Regions from separate parts of the Serratia sp. GW822-FHT06D09 genome, predicted to be linked through region 1. Evidence: predicted binding sites of a transcription regulator. Region 1 holds the regulator's gene; each other region holds the start of a gene.
What was found. The regulator PurR, encoded in region 1, represses purine synthesis genes. The targets are predictions, from matches to a motif close to CANGCAAACGTTTGCNTG.
Positions count from the first base shown of each region.

Region 2: a site for PurR is predicted at 1,144-1,161, ahead of purE (5-(carboxyamino)imidazole ribonucleotide mutase). Genes of this name have one in related genera too.
Region 3: a site for PurR is predicted at 2,798-2,815, ahead of AC1RKG_RS22370 (nucleobase:cation symporter-2 family protein). Genes of this name have one in related genera too.

Region 1 covers NZ_JBXALO010000001.1:212,954-216,965, forward strand. Annotated here, with positions in the region: gene punR (DNA-binding transcriptional activator PunR) at 1-250, shown strand, start outside; gene purR (HTH-type transcriptional repressor PurR) at 285-1,310, opposite strand; gene cydH (cytochrome bd-I oxidase subunit CydH) at 1,634-1,723, shown strand; gene sodB (superoxide dismutase [Fe]) at 1,777-2,355, opposite strand; gene AC1RKG_RS01030 (C40 family peptidase) at 2,550-3,368, opposite strand; gene AC1RKG_RS01035 (Grx4 family monothiol glutaredoxin) at 3,784-4,012, shown strand, end outside.
Region 2 covers NZ_JBXALO010000005.1:149,018-153,029, forward strand. Annotated here, with positions in the region: gene ppiB (peptidylprolyl isomerase B) at 1-354, shown strand, start outside; gene lpxH (UDP-2,3-diacylglucosamine diphosphatase) at 365-1,087, shown strand; gene purE (5-(carboxyamino)imidazole ribonucleotide mutase) at 1,254-1,778, shown strand; gene purK (5-(carboxyamino)imidazole ribonucleotide synthase) at 1,775-2,842, shown strand; gene galE (UDP-glucose 4-epimerase GalE) at 2,908-3,924, opposite strand; gene AC1RKG_RS14000 (sugar porter family MFS transporter) at 3,998-4,012, opposite strand, start outside.
Region 3 covers NZ_JBXALO010000013.1:21,929-25,940, forward strand. Annotated here, with positions in the region: gene AC1RKG_RS22365 (AsmA family protein) at 1-1,211, opposite strand, end outside; gene AC1RKG_RS22370 (nucleobase:cation symporter-2 family protein) at 1,344-2,744, opposite strand; gene gltS (sodium/glutamate symporter) at 2,987-4,012, shown strand, end outside.

The DNA of each region.
Region 1 (4,012 bases):
GGTGCCGGACTGGGCTTCTGCGGTGGACTGCCTGTGTGCCGGGTTGTGCGTTGGTATGATGCCCGCGCATCAGGTATTGCCTTTGGTGCAGCGCGGGGAGCTGGTGGCGCTACAGTTGCAACAGCCATTTCCCGCCAGTCCTTGTTGCCTGACCTGGCAGCAAAATACGCCGTCACCGGCTATGGCCTGGTTGCTGGATTATCTGGGAGACAGTGAAACCTTGAATCAGGAGTGGCTAAGCGAAGAATGACGCCGGAAACCGCGAGAGTGTCCGGCGTAGATAATTAGCGGCGATAATCGATGAACGGGCCGTCAGCGACCGAACGGCGCTCAACCAGCTTGGGATGAACCTCAATCACCTGCGACTCTTCACGCTTGCTGATGATGCGATCCAGCAGCATGGTGAAGGCCATCTCGCCCAAACGCTCTTTGGGCTGATGAATGGTGGTCAGTGCCGGGGTGAAGTAGCGGGCGTTTCGCACGTTATCGTAGCCAATCACCGATATGTCTTGTGGTACGCGCAGGCCAAGTTCATCGGCGGCGCAGATCGCCCCCATGGCCATGATATCGCCACCGCAGAAGACTGCGGTAGGACGTTGCTTCTGCGACAGTATCTGATGCATGGCCTTGTAGCCGGATTCCGGCTCAAAGTCGCCCTGAACAATCCACTCTTCACGCACGTCGATATTGGCTTCTTCCATGGCTTTTAAAAAGCCCTGATGGCGGCCGCCGCCGGTATTACGCGCCAGTTGGCCCGGAATGGCCCCGATATCGCGGTGGCCGCGTTCAATCAGGTAGCGCCCGGCCAGATAGCCGCCTTCAAAGGCGTTATCGATAATGGTGTCGGTAAAGTCACCGCGTGCGGCGCCCCAATCCATGACGACCATCGGGATATTGCGATAATCTTCCAGCATGCCGAGCAGTTGGTCCGGGTATTCCGAACACATGACTAACAGGCCATCGACGCGCTTTTGCGCCAACATCGCCAGATAGGCGCGTTGTTTGTCCAGATTGTTATGTGAGTTGCACAGGATCAGCGTATAGCCTTTGCTGTAGCAGCTGTTTTCCACCGCCTCGATCACTTCGGCAAAGTAGGGTGCTTCGCTCGATGTGGCCAGCAGACCAATAGATTTGGTGTGATTGACCTTAAGGCTGCGCGCCACGGCGCTGGGTGAATAGTGCAGCTCTTTGATCGCGGCGCCAACGGCCGCTTTTGTTTCTTCGGCGACGAAACGAGTCTTATTGATGACGTGCGAAACGGTGGTGGTGGAAACGCCAGCGCGTTTGGCCACATCTTTAATCGTTGCCATGTAAAGAATGACTCCTGAACTCACATGTTGCAGTATGTAAGTGTGATGTTAATCGTTTGCCTGCGTAGATCCTTCTCCAAAGAAGCGAAAACTGAGTTTTTAGTGTGTTGAAGTCGTCAGCGCTTGGTCAGGAGGGGCATTTTGCCGGTACACAGTTGTGAACTGCGAATTTTGTCCCATATTGAGCAAAAGGGGAAGAGGTAATCGGTATTATAAACTGGGAAATGATAACAAGATTTTATCGGCCAACTGTGGGAAAATGGTTTAACACATTAATTGTGTGCCTTTTACCCTTGGGAAACCCAATCTGAAAAGGAGTTGTAATGGATACCGATTTGAAAATGTCACTGTTCACCACCCTGGGTGCGCTGGCTGTGATTATCGCTTTTAGCTTCACCGCAGCATTGAACTGATACTCTTCAGTCAACCAGGCGCAGTTCGCTACGCCTGGTTGTATTTCCCCGCGTTACGCCAGATTTTCCTCCACAAATGCCCAGTTAACCAGTGCCCAGAAGTTTTCCAGGTAGGCCGGTCGTGCGTTGCGATAATCGATGTAATAGGCGTGTTCCCAAACGTCGACGGTAAGCAACGGTTTGTCTTCACCGGTCAACGGCGTGGCCGCATTCGACGTATTAACAATCGCCAGCGAGCCATCCGGCTTTTTCACTAACCAGGTCCAGCCTGCGCCAAAGTTTTTCACCGCGGCGTCGCTGAATAGTTCCCGGAAGGCGGTAAAAGAACCAAAAGCCTGGTTGATCGCGGCAGCCAATTTGCCCTGAGGCTCTCCACCGCCCTGAGGTGACAGGCAGTGCCAATAGAAGGTGTGATTCCATACCTGAGCCGCATTGTTGAAGATGCCGCCGCTGGAAGCCTTGATGATTGCTTCAAGGGATAATCCTTCAAACTCGCTGCCTTTCAGCAAATTGTTCAGGTTGACCACATAGGCGTTGTGATGCTTGCCATAGTGGTATTCCAGGGTTTCTGCCGAAATGTGCGGTTCGAGGGCATTTTTTTCATAAGGTAGTGCGGGCAGTTCAAACGACATTGCTTCCTCCTTGTACAGTGTCAACTCGCCGCTAAAGCAACGGACCTTAAATTGACCTGTTTTTATTGTGGATATTTAGCTTAGCAATTTTCGCGATGAAATACAGTGGGGGCGGGCTAAAGGATTGGGTGCTTTAGGAACAGCAGGAAAATCAGTCAGGGGAGAGCGGCTGGGCAAGCCAGCCGCCAAAGAAATTATCGAATGGTTTTCGGTGTTACTACACGGCGGGCGCCGATGTAATGGTTTTGCCAGTAGTCATTGTCGAGTTGGCTGATCCGAATTTCTTCACCGGTACGCGGTGACTGAATAAATTTGCCGTTGCCCAGATAAACGCCAACATGGTCTGCCACGCCGCGGTTATTAATGCGGAAGAACACCAGGTCACCGCTTTCCAGTTCGCTTCTCTTGATCGGCGCAGCGTCTCGCAGGTGATACATTTCGTTGGCGGTGCGCGGCATTTTGATTTTCACCACGTCTTTATACGCGTAGTAAATCAGGCCGCTGCAGTCGAAACCGGTTCTTGGTGAAGTACCGCCCCAGCGGTAAGGTTTGCCCATTTGGTCCATCAGCTTGGCCATCGCGGTTTGCTTGGCGTGCTGATAGCGTTTTTTGTGCGCTGGAGTCAGCTTCAACGGTTTATCATCACGCACCAGTTTTGCGGTGGCCATCCCGGCTTCGCGGTGGCGACCATAGCCTTTTTTGTAACCCTTTTTCGGCGGGGTAACTTTGATTTTGGCTATTTTCTGAGTTTTGCCTTTCGATTTGGCGCTGACGATCTTTTTAGCGGTTTTTTCCGTTTTGGCTTTGGAAACCTTGGCGGTTTTCTGCGGGGTGGTGGTTTTTGCTTTTTTGCTGGCTTTTACCGCTTTCTTTTTCTTGCGGTCATCTGGCCGGGCTTCGTTGACATGGCTTTTACGTTGCTCGGCGGCAATACGCGCCTGTGGCGCAGCATGCGCCAGATTGAAGAATAGCTGTGTAAACAACAGCACAAAAAGCGTAAGAATTAAACGCATGTCGACGTTACCAACCTTGGCCCCGGAACAGATATCGAAAGAAGGACAGTATTCCCGAATTTCGCCATATAAAACAGCGAAGAACTCATAAATGATAATCCATATTGTGAGAAAACGTTAATGGCATTTTTTTTGCTGAAAAATCAATCCGTTGATGTATAAAAAAGCGACAATCACCGTCGGCGGGATTATTTAACGGCGCATTTTGATGGCAAAATATATTAGTGAAATGGCCAGATTAAAAATGTTATTCTGCGCATATGTTTTGACCGGAAAGGCTTTGCCGGTAAGACGCGACTGACTACGGGGAAATGCCCTTGCAAAAGATGGCGTTTTCTTGCGACTGTTCCAGCCGCTACAATGGCCGGTGTGATGCATGTTGTAGCCATAAGACTTGGCTTGAGGAAGCAATACAATGACGACGACGATTGAAAAAATTCAGCACCAGATCGCTGAGAACCCGATTCTGCTGTACATGAAAGGTTCACCGAAATTGCCAAACTGCGGTTTCTCTGCGCAAGCCGTGCAGGCGCTGTCTGCCTGTGGCGAACGCTTTGCCTACGTTGATATTCTGCAGAACCCGGACATCCGTGCCGAGTTGCCGAAATATGCCAACTGGCCGACTTTCCCACAGCTGTGGGTCG
Region 2 (4,012 bases), on a different contig from region 1:
TTCATGATTCAGGGCGGCGGTTTTGAGCCGGGTATGAGCCAGAAAGACACCAAAGCCACCATCAAGAACGAAGCCAACAACGGTCTGAAAAACACCATCGGCACCCTGGCAATGGCGCGTACCAACGATCCACACTCCGCGACCGCACAGTTCTTCATCAACGTAGCAGACAACGACTTCCTGAACTTCCGCGGCGAAAACGCCCAGGGTTGGGGCTACTGCGTATTTGCTGAAGTGGTTGAAGGCATGGACGTGGTTAACAAGATCAAAGCCGTGAAAACTGGCCGCAGCGGCATGCACCAGGACGTACCGGTAGAAGACGTGATCGTCACCAGCGTTACCGTCAGCGAGTAATCGCAGCTGAATGAACACGCTGTTCATTGCAGATCTGCACTTAAGCGCACAGGAACCGGCAATTACTGCCGGTTTTCTGCGTTTTTTGCGGCAAGATGCCATACACGCCGAAGCCCTGTACATACTCGGCGATCTGTTCGAAGCCTGGATCGGCGATGACGATCCCGAACCGCTGCATGCTGAAATCGCCGCGGCGCTGAAGACGCTGCAACAGGCAGGCGTGCCCTGCTACTTTATCCACGGCAACCGTGATTTTCTGGTGGGCAAGCGCTTTGCCCGTGCCAGCGGCATGCAACTGCTGCCGGAAGAAAAGGTGCTGGACCTGTATGGCCGCAAAATCCTGATCCTGCACGGTGACACGCTGTGTACCGACGATCGGGCCTACCAACAGTTCCGCCGAAAAGTGCACAACCCACTGATTCAAAAATTGTTCCTGGCAATGCCTTTACGCTGGCGCCTTAAGATCGCCGCTAAAATGCGTGCCCGCAGCCGGCAAAGCAACCAATACAAATCGGACGCCATCATGGACGTCAACCCGCAGGCGGTTGAGCAAACCATGCTGAACCACCAGGTTCACTGGATGATCCATGGCCACACGCATCGTCCGGCCGTGCATGAGTTGACGCTGAGCAACGGCAAAGCTCACCGTTTAGTGCTGGGTGCCTGGCATGAAGAAGGCTCGATGATCAAAGTCAGCGCCGACGCCGTCGAACTGATCCAATTCCCTTTCTAAGCTTCTGACTTAACGCGCGGGTATAAAAATTCGCGCTTCTGACGATCAAAACCGGCGACGCAACCGTTTTCCTTGCCGTTCGCTCATGGTATGCTCTACGCCCTCATTCGGCCTCCCGCCGCAGGCAATCGGCCGTCGTTTGTACAATTACAGGAGCCTTACACCCATGGGAGCCAACGCCGCTTCAGCCACTCACGCTGAGGTTAAAATCGCAATTGTAATGGGATCGAAAAGTGACTGGGCCACCATGCAGTTTGCGGCCGAAGTCCTGACCTCACTCGACGTCCCGTTCCATGTCGAAGTCGTTTCCGCTCATCGCACGCCAGACAAGCTGTTCAGCTTTGCCGAACAGGCAAGCGCCAAGGGTATCGACGTGATCATTGCCGGTGCGGGCGGTGCTGCGCACCTGCCGGGCATGCTGGCGGCGAAAACCCTGGTGCCGGTGCTGGGTGTGCCGGTGCAAAGCGCTGCCTTGAGCGGCGTGGACAGCCTGTATTCCATCGTGCAAATGCCGCGCGGTATTCCGGTAGGCACCCTGGCGATCGGCAAGGCCGGCGCCGCCAATGCTGCACTGCTGGCAGCGCAAATTCTGGCGTTGCATGACGCTGAGTTGGCGCAACGCCTGGCCGATTGGCGTCAGGCGCAGACTGACGAGGTGCTGAATAACCCGGACCCGCGGGAGGAAGCATGAAGCCGGTTTGCGTACTGGGTAACGGTCAATTGGGGCGTATGCTGCGCCAGGCCGGTGAGCCGCTGGGGATCGCCGTCTATCCGGTTGGCCTCGACGCTGAGCCGGAAGCGGTACCTTATCAAAACAGCGTGATCACCGCCGAAATCGAGCGTTGGCCGGAAACCGCGCTGACGCGTGAGCTGGCGACCCACAACAGCTTCGTTAACCGCGATATTTTCCCCCGTCTGGCGGACCGCCTGACGCAAAAACAGTTACTCGATCAGCTCGGCCTGGCCACTGCCCCCTGGCAGTTGCTGACCGACGTCGCCGAGTGGCCGCAGGTTTTCGCGACCCTGGGCGAACTGGCTATCGTTAAACGTCGCGTCGGCGGTTACGACGGCCGGGGTCAGTGGCGTCTGCGCGCAGGTCAGGAGGCCGAACTGCCGGCCGATGCCTATGGCGAATGCATCGTCGAACAGGGAATTAACTTCTCCGGCGAGGTCTCATTGGTCGGCGCACGCGGACACGACGGTAAATCGGTGTTCTATCCGCTGACCCATAACCTGCATGAAGAAGGCATTCTACGCACCAGCGTGGCGTTGCCGCAGCCCAATCCTGCGCTGCAACAGCAAGCTGAACAGATGCTGACGGCGATCCTTGATGAACTGAACTACGTCGGCGTCATGGCGATGGAGTGTTTTATCGTTGGCGATCGTCTGTTGATTAACGAACTGGCGCCTCGGGTACACAACAGCGGCCACTGGACGCAAAACGGCGCGTCTATCAGCCAGTTCGAACTGCACCTGCGTGCCATTCTCGCCCTGCCGCTGCCGAAGCCGGTCGTGAGCACCCCGTCGGTGATGGTCAACCTGATCGGTACCGCGGTAAATCAGCAGTGGCTGGCGTTACCGCTGGTGCATCTGCACTGGTACGAGAAAGAGGTGCGCGAGGGCCGCAAGGTTGGGCATCTCAACCTGAACGATCCCGACGCCGGTGCGTTGCAACAGGCATTGCAGGCTTTGGCGCCGCTGTTACCGGCCGAATACCAAAGCGGTTTGGCCTGGGCGCAACAAAAGCTGGCTTAAGCGTTACGCCGCACTAAAAACAAAGGGTTCAGCAAGCTGAACCCTTTTTTACTGTCGATGAAAAACTATTGGCGGTAGCCCTGCGGGTTTTTACTTTGCCAGTTCCAGGTATCGCGCATCATCAGATCAAGGCCGCGTTGCACTTGCCAGCCCAGCTCCTGTTTCGCCAGGCTGGCATCGGCCCAGAAGGCAGGCAGATCGCCCGCACGGCGCGGTAAAATCTGGTAGGGAATGGTTACCCCCGAGGCTTTCTCAAACGCCTGCACCATTTCCAACACCGAATACCCTACCCCCGAGCCCAAATTATAGGCTTTGAAACCGACGATCTGTTTTAAGTGGTCCATCGCCGCCAGGTGGCCCTGAGCAACATCCATCACGTGAATGTAATCACGCACGCCGGTGCCATCTTTGGTCGGGTAATCGCCGCCGAACACGCTCAGGCTTTCACGCTGGCCAATAGCGACCTGCGCGATATACGGCAGCAGGTTATTGGGAATGCCGCTGGGATCTTCACCAATCAGCCCCGACTCATGGGCGCCTACCGGGTTGAAGTAGCGTAGCGCGATAATCGAAAATGCCGGTTCGGCCTTGGCAAAATCCTGCAGGATCTGCTCCACCATCCATTTTGAGGTACCGTAAGGGCTGGTAGTGCCGCCAATCGGCATATCCTCGCGATAAGGCACCGGCGCATTTTCACCGTACACCGTGGCGGAGGAGCTAAAGATAAACCGGTGAACGCCGGCCTGACGCATCGCTTCCAGCAGGACCAACGTGCCCGTCACGTTATTTTGATAATACTCCAGGGGCTTCTGGGTCGACTCCCCTACCGCCTTCAGACCGGCGAAGTGGATCACCGAAGCAATCTGCTGCTCGTTAAAGATCCGCTGCAAGCAGCCTGCGTCCTGTATATCACCCCGATAGAACTTTGCGGCTTTGCCCGTCAGCTGCGCAACGCGTCGCGAGGACTCTTCAGACGCATTGACCAAATTGTCCAGCACCACCACATCTTCACCCCGTTCCAGCAGCGCCAATACGGTGTGCGAACCAATGTATCCGGCACCGCCGGTCACCAAAATCGCCATAATATCCTCCTGTCGTCAGCATCTGGCGTTAACGCCAGATGCCTGAACGAATATCCTATGCCCAGCCTGTCGGCTAGCGCGAACCAAT
Region 3 (4,012 bases), on a different contig from region 1:
TGGAAAGGGAAGGCCGGGTTGATATCGATGATCAGGTTACGGTTGGTGGTCAGTTTATTGACATACACCTCCGCCAGCCAGTTCGGCAGCGGTTGTAACCACAATGCGCGCCAGTCTATAGGCAACGTATATTCCAACGCAGCGACCGCGACCTCATCCAGCTGCAGGCGGTTGTTGGCACGCAGCCAGTTGCCCGAGGTGCGCAATAACCCACCTTCCCAGCGGGTGGTGAACTGCTGAATGGCGATGCCGGCCGGCGAGAGTCGCATATTCATGATCGGATCAATCAGATGGAAACTGCCATTGATCAGGTCGCTGGCGTTAAAGTTCAGCGAACCGTCCTGGCTGCTCCAGCCGCCCTGTTGGAAGGTGACATTTTGCAGTGACAGGTCGAGATCGTTAAATGCCCACTCCTTGCCTTCCAGCCGTGCATCTATCAGATCAAAACGTTTGAGCGTGACGGGGGGCAGAGCGGTAAAACGTTGCCAGAACTGTTCCAGTGTCAGGGGAGTTTGCATGCGCACGCCGCTGAGCCTCAGTCGCTCTACCTGCCAACTGCCGTCGGCGGCGCGAGTGGCTACGCCGGTCAAATCCCCCTGCGCCAGGTCGGCGCCGAAATTGCTGAGCAGCAGCTGATTTTGTTTCAGCTCGCCCTGAACCAGGACCTGAGAGGCCGGGATGCCATTGAGCGTCATCGAGCCAGCGCTGAACTGGAACTGATTGTTATCACCCAGCGGATGGCCGGCTTTGGGTTGCCATGGCGTGATGCCGGCGTTGACCTGCTGCGCGTTGAGCTGCCAGGTTTCATCGTTGGATTGCAGCGCCATATTGCTCAGTTGCAGCACGTCGGCCTGTATTGGCATTGCTGCGTCCTGCTGCTGCAGATTCAGCGTGCCGTCACGCAGCGTGACGCTATGGAAATGACGAGGTTCGGTAATTTGGCGCAGGCTGAGACCGAGGTCCAGACGTTTGGCCACCAGTGATTGAGGCTGATTTTTTTTGGCCAACTGAACGTCTTCCAGGCTGATTTGGCCCGGCTGGTTCCATGAGTGCGAGATTGCCGCCACCGACAGGCGGTAGTCGCTGTTATCGCTGACCCAGCGGCTGACCCAGCCCGCGGCCCAACGGGTTTGCCCTATGACGTACAACAGTGCAACGGCCAGCACGACCAGCAGCAGCAACGTCAGCAACAGTTTTCCGATAAATTTCATCGTCTACATCCGCGTCGGTCAAAAAAGATACCCTGTTTATGCCGCAATTGGCCGGGCATCTCAAGTGCAATGGTCTGATAGGCAATAAAAAACGGCCGCAAGCGGCCGTTTGTCACAAGGCAGTTCGATGGATTATTGTTTCTCGTGTTCCTGCGGGAACAGCAGGTTCAGCACGATGGCAGTGATGCCGCCGGCAGCAATGCCTGAGGAGAGTAATGTTTTCAGCCAGTCCGGTGCGAACTGCAAGATCAACGGTTGCTGGGAAACGCCCATCCCCACGGCCAACGACAGCGCCATGATCATGATTGCACGGCGGTTCAGACGCTCTCGCGACACGATGCGCACACCGGATGCGGCGATGGTGCCGAACATCACCAGGGTGGCGCCGCCCAATACCGGCTCAGGAATGTGTTGTACGAAGCCGGCCACCGCCGGGAACAGCCCCAGCGCGATCAGCATCAGTGCCACCACGAAGCCGACGTAGCGGCTGGCGACGCCGGTCAGTTGGATCACGCCATTGTTTTGACCGAAGCAGGAGTTAGGGAAGGTATTAAACACCGCCGACAGCATGGAGTTCAGGCCGTTGGCCAGTACGCCGCCCTTAAGGCGCTTCATATACAGTGGGCCACTGACAGGTTGTTCCGACACGTCAGAGGTCGCGGTGATATCGCCGATAGTTTCCAACGAGGTGACCATAAATATCAACATCAGCGGCAGCAGCAGATTCCAGTCAAAACCCAGACCGTAATACAGCGGGGTCGGGATGATGATCGCCGCCGTCTCGGGGGTGGGCTGGCTTTCTGGCAGCATGCCCATGGCCCAGGCCAGCAGATAACCCACCGCCATGGCAATCACCAGTGAGGCGACGCGCAGGTAGGGATTGCGCTGACGGTTAAGCAGGATAATGACCAGTAATACCGCGCCGGCCAGCAGCAGATTTTTGGGGGCGCCGAAGGTACCTCCATTCATCGCAGCATAGCCGCCGCCGATGGAAGTCAAACCGACCTGAATCAGAGACAAACCGATAATCATCACCACAATGCCGGAGACCAGCGGGGTGATGATGCGCCGTGCCAAGTGCAACACGCGTGACAGCAGGATCTCGGTGCAGGAGGCGACCATCAGCGTACCAAACAGCGCAGCCATCATGGTGGGAACGTCCGTGCCGCCATTTTTCAGCGCCAGCCCGCCCATGATCAGCGGCGAAACAAAGTTAAAGCTGGTGCCCTGAATAGACAGCAAGCCCGAGCCGACGGGTCCCCAGGTTTTGATTTGTAAAATAGAGGCCAGGCCGGAGGCGAACAGCGACATGCTGATAATGTGCTGAGTGTCCTGCGCCGGCAGACCCAGTGCCTGACAAATCAACAGGGCCGGTGTGATCACGGCAACGAACATCGCCAGCAGGTGCTGACCGGCGGCGAACAGCGTTTGCGGCAGCGGTGGGCGATCTTCCAGGCGATAAATCAGTTCACTGTTGCGGGGAGTGGCGGATGCTTTTTGCGCAGCATCGAACTCGGCGGATGGCTGGGTCATGGTGTGGCATTTCCAGAAACGGCAAAGCAGGCATTTTAATGATTTGGCCCATAAAAGCAAACGGTTGCGCGTTAATGCTTTGTTAGCAGTATCGTCACTTATGTCGCATTTTCGTTCATTTTTTCTTGTGTTATCAGCGTTTTTTACTTCTAATCCTGCACTCATCAAGTTTTAAAAACTAAGCGGTTTTCTCTAACTTATTATTTATTAATTGGATCTTTTCCCTTACATGGAGTAACTGGATGTTTCATCTTGATACTTATGGCACGTTAGTCGCAGCAACATTGGTTCTGCTCCTTGGGGGCAAATGCGTCACCAGCATCCCCCTGTTGAGGAAATACACCATTCCCGCTCCTGTCGCCGGTGGTTTACTGGTGGCACTCCTGTTGTTAGCCCTGAAAAAGTTCGTTAACTGGGAAATCAGCTTCGATATGTCGCTGAAAGACCCGTTAATGTTGGCCTTCTTCGCCACCATCGGTTTGAACGCCAACCTGTCGCGGTTGCGCGCGGGTGGCAAGGCATTAATGGTATTCCTGTTTGTGGTGCTGGGCCTGCTGCTGGTGCAGAACGCTATCGGCATCGGCATGGCGAAAATGCTGGGTCTGGACCCGTTGATGGGCCTGATCGCCGGCTCGATTACCCTGTCCGGCGGTCACGGTACCGGGGCGGCCTGGAGCAAGCTGTTTATCGAACGCTACGGCTTTGAAAACGCCACGGAAGTGGCGATGGCCTGTGCCACCTTCGGTCTGGTTCTGGGTGGCCTGATCGGCGGTCCGGTGGCGCGTTACCTGGTGAAGCACTCTTCCACCCCGGAAGGCTCGCCGGATGACAGCGTCCAGCCAAGCGGTTTTGAAAAACCGGAGAGCGGCCGTTTGATCACCTCGCTGATCATGATTGAAACCATCGCGATGATCGCCATCTGCCTGAGCCTGGGGCAGTTTATCTCCGGCTTGCTGAGCGGTACGGTATTTGAATTACCCAACTTTGTTTGCGTGCTGTTCGTTGGGGTGATCCTCAGCAACACCCTGGCCTTCACCGGGTTCTATACCGTGTTTGAGCGTGCGGTGTCGGTGCTGGGCAACGTTAGCCTGTCGCTGTTCCTGGCGATGGCGTTGATGAGCCTGCGTTTGTGGGAGCTGGCTTCTCTGGCGCTGCCAATGCTGGCGATCCTGGCCGTACAGACGCTGGTGATGGCACTGTACGCAATTTTCGTTACCTACCGGGTGATGGGTAAAAATTACGATGCAGCGGTGTTGGCTGCGGGCCAC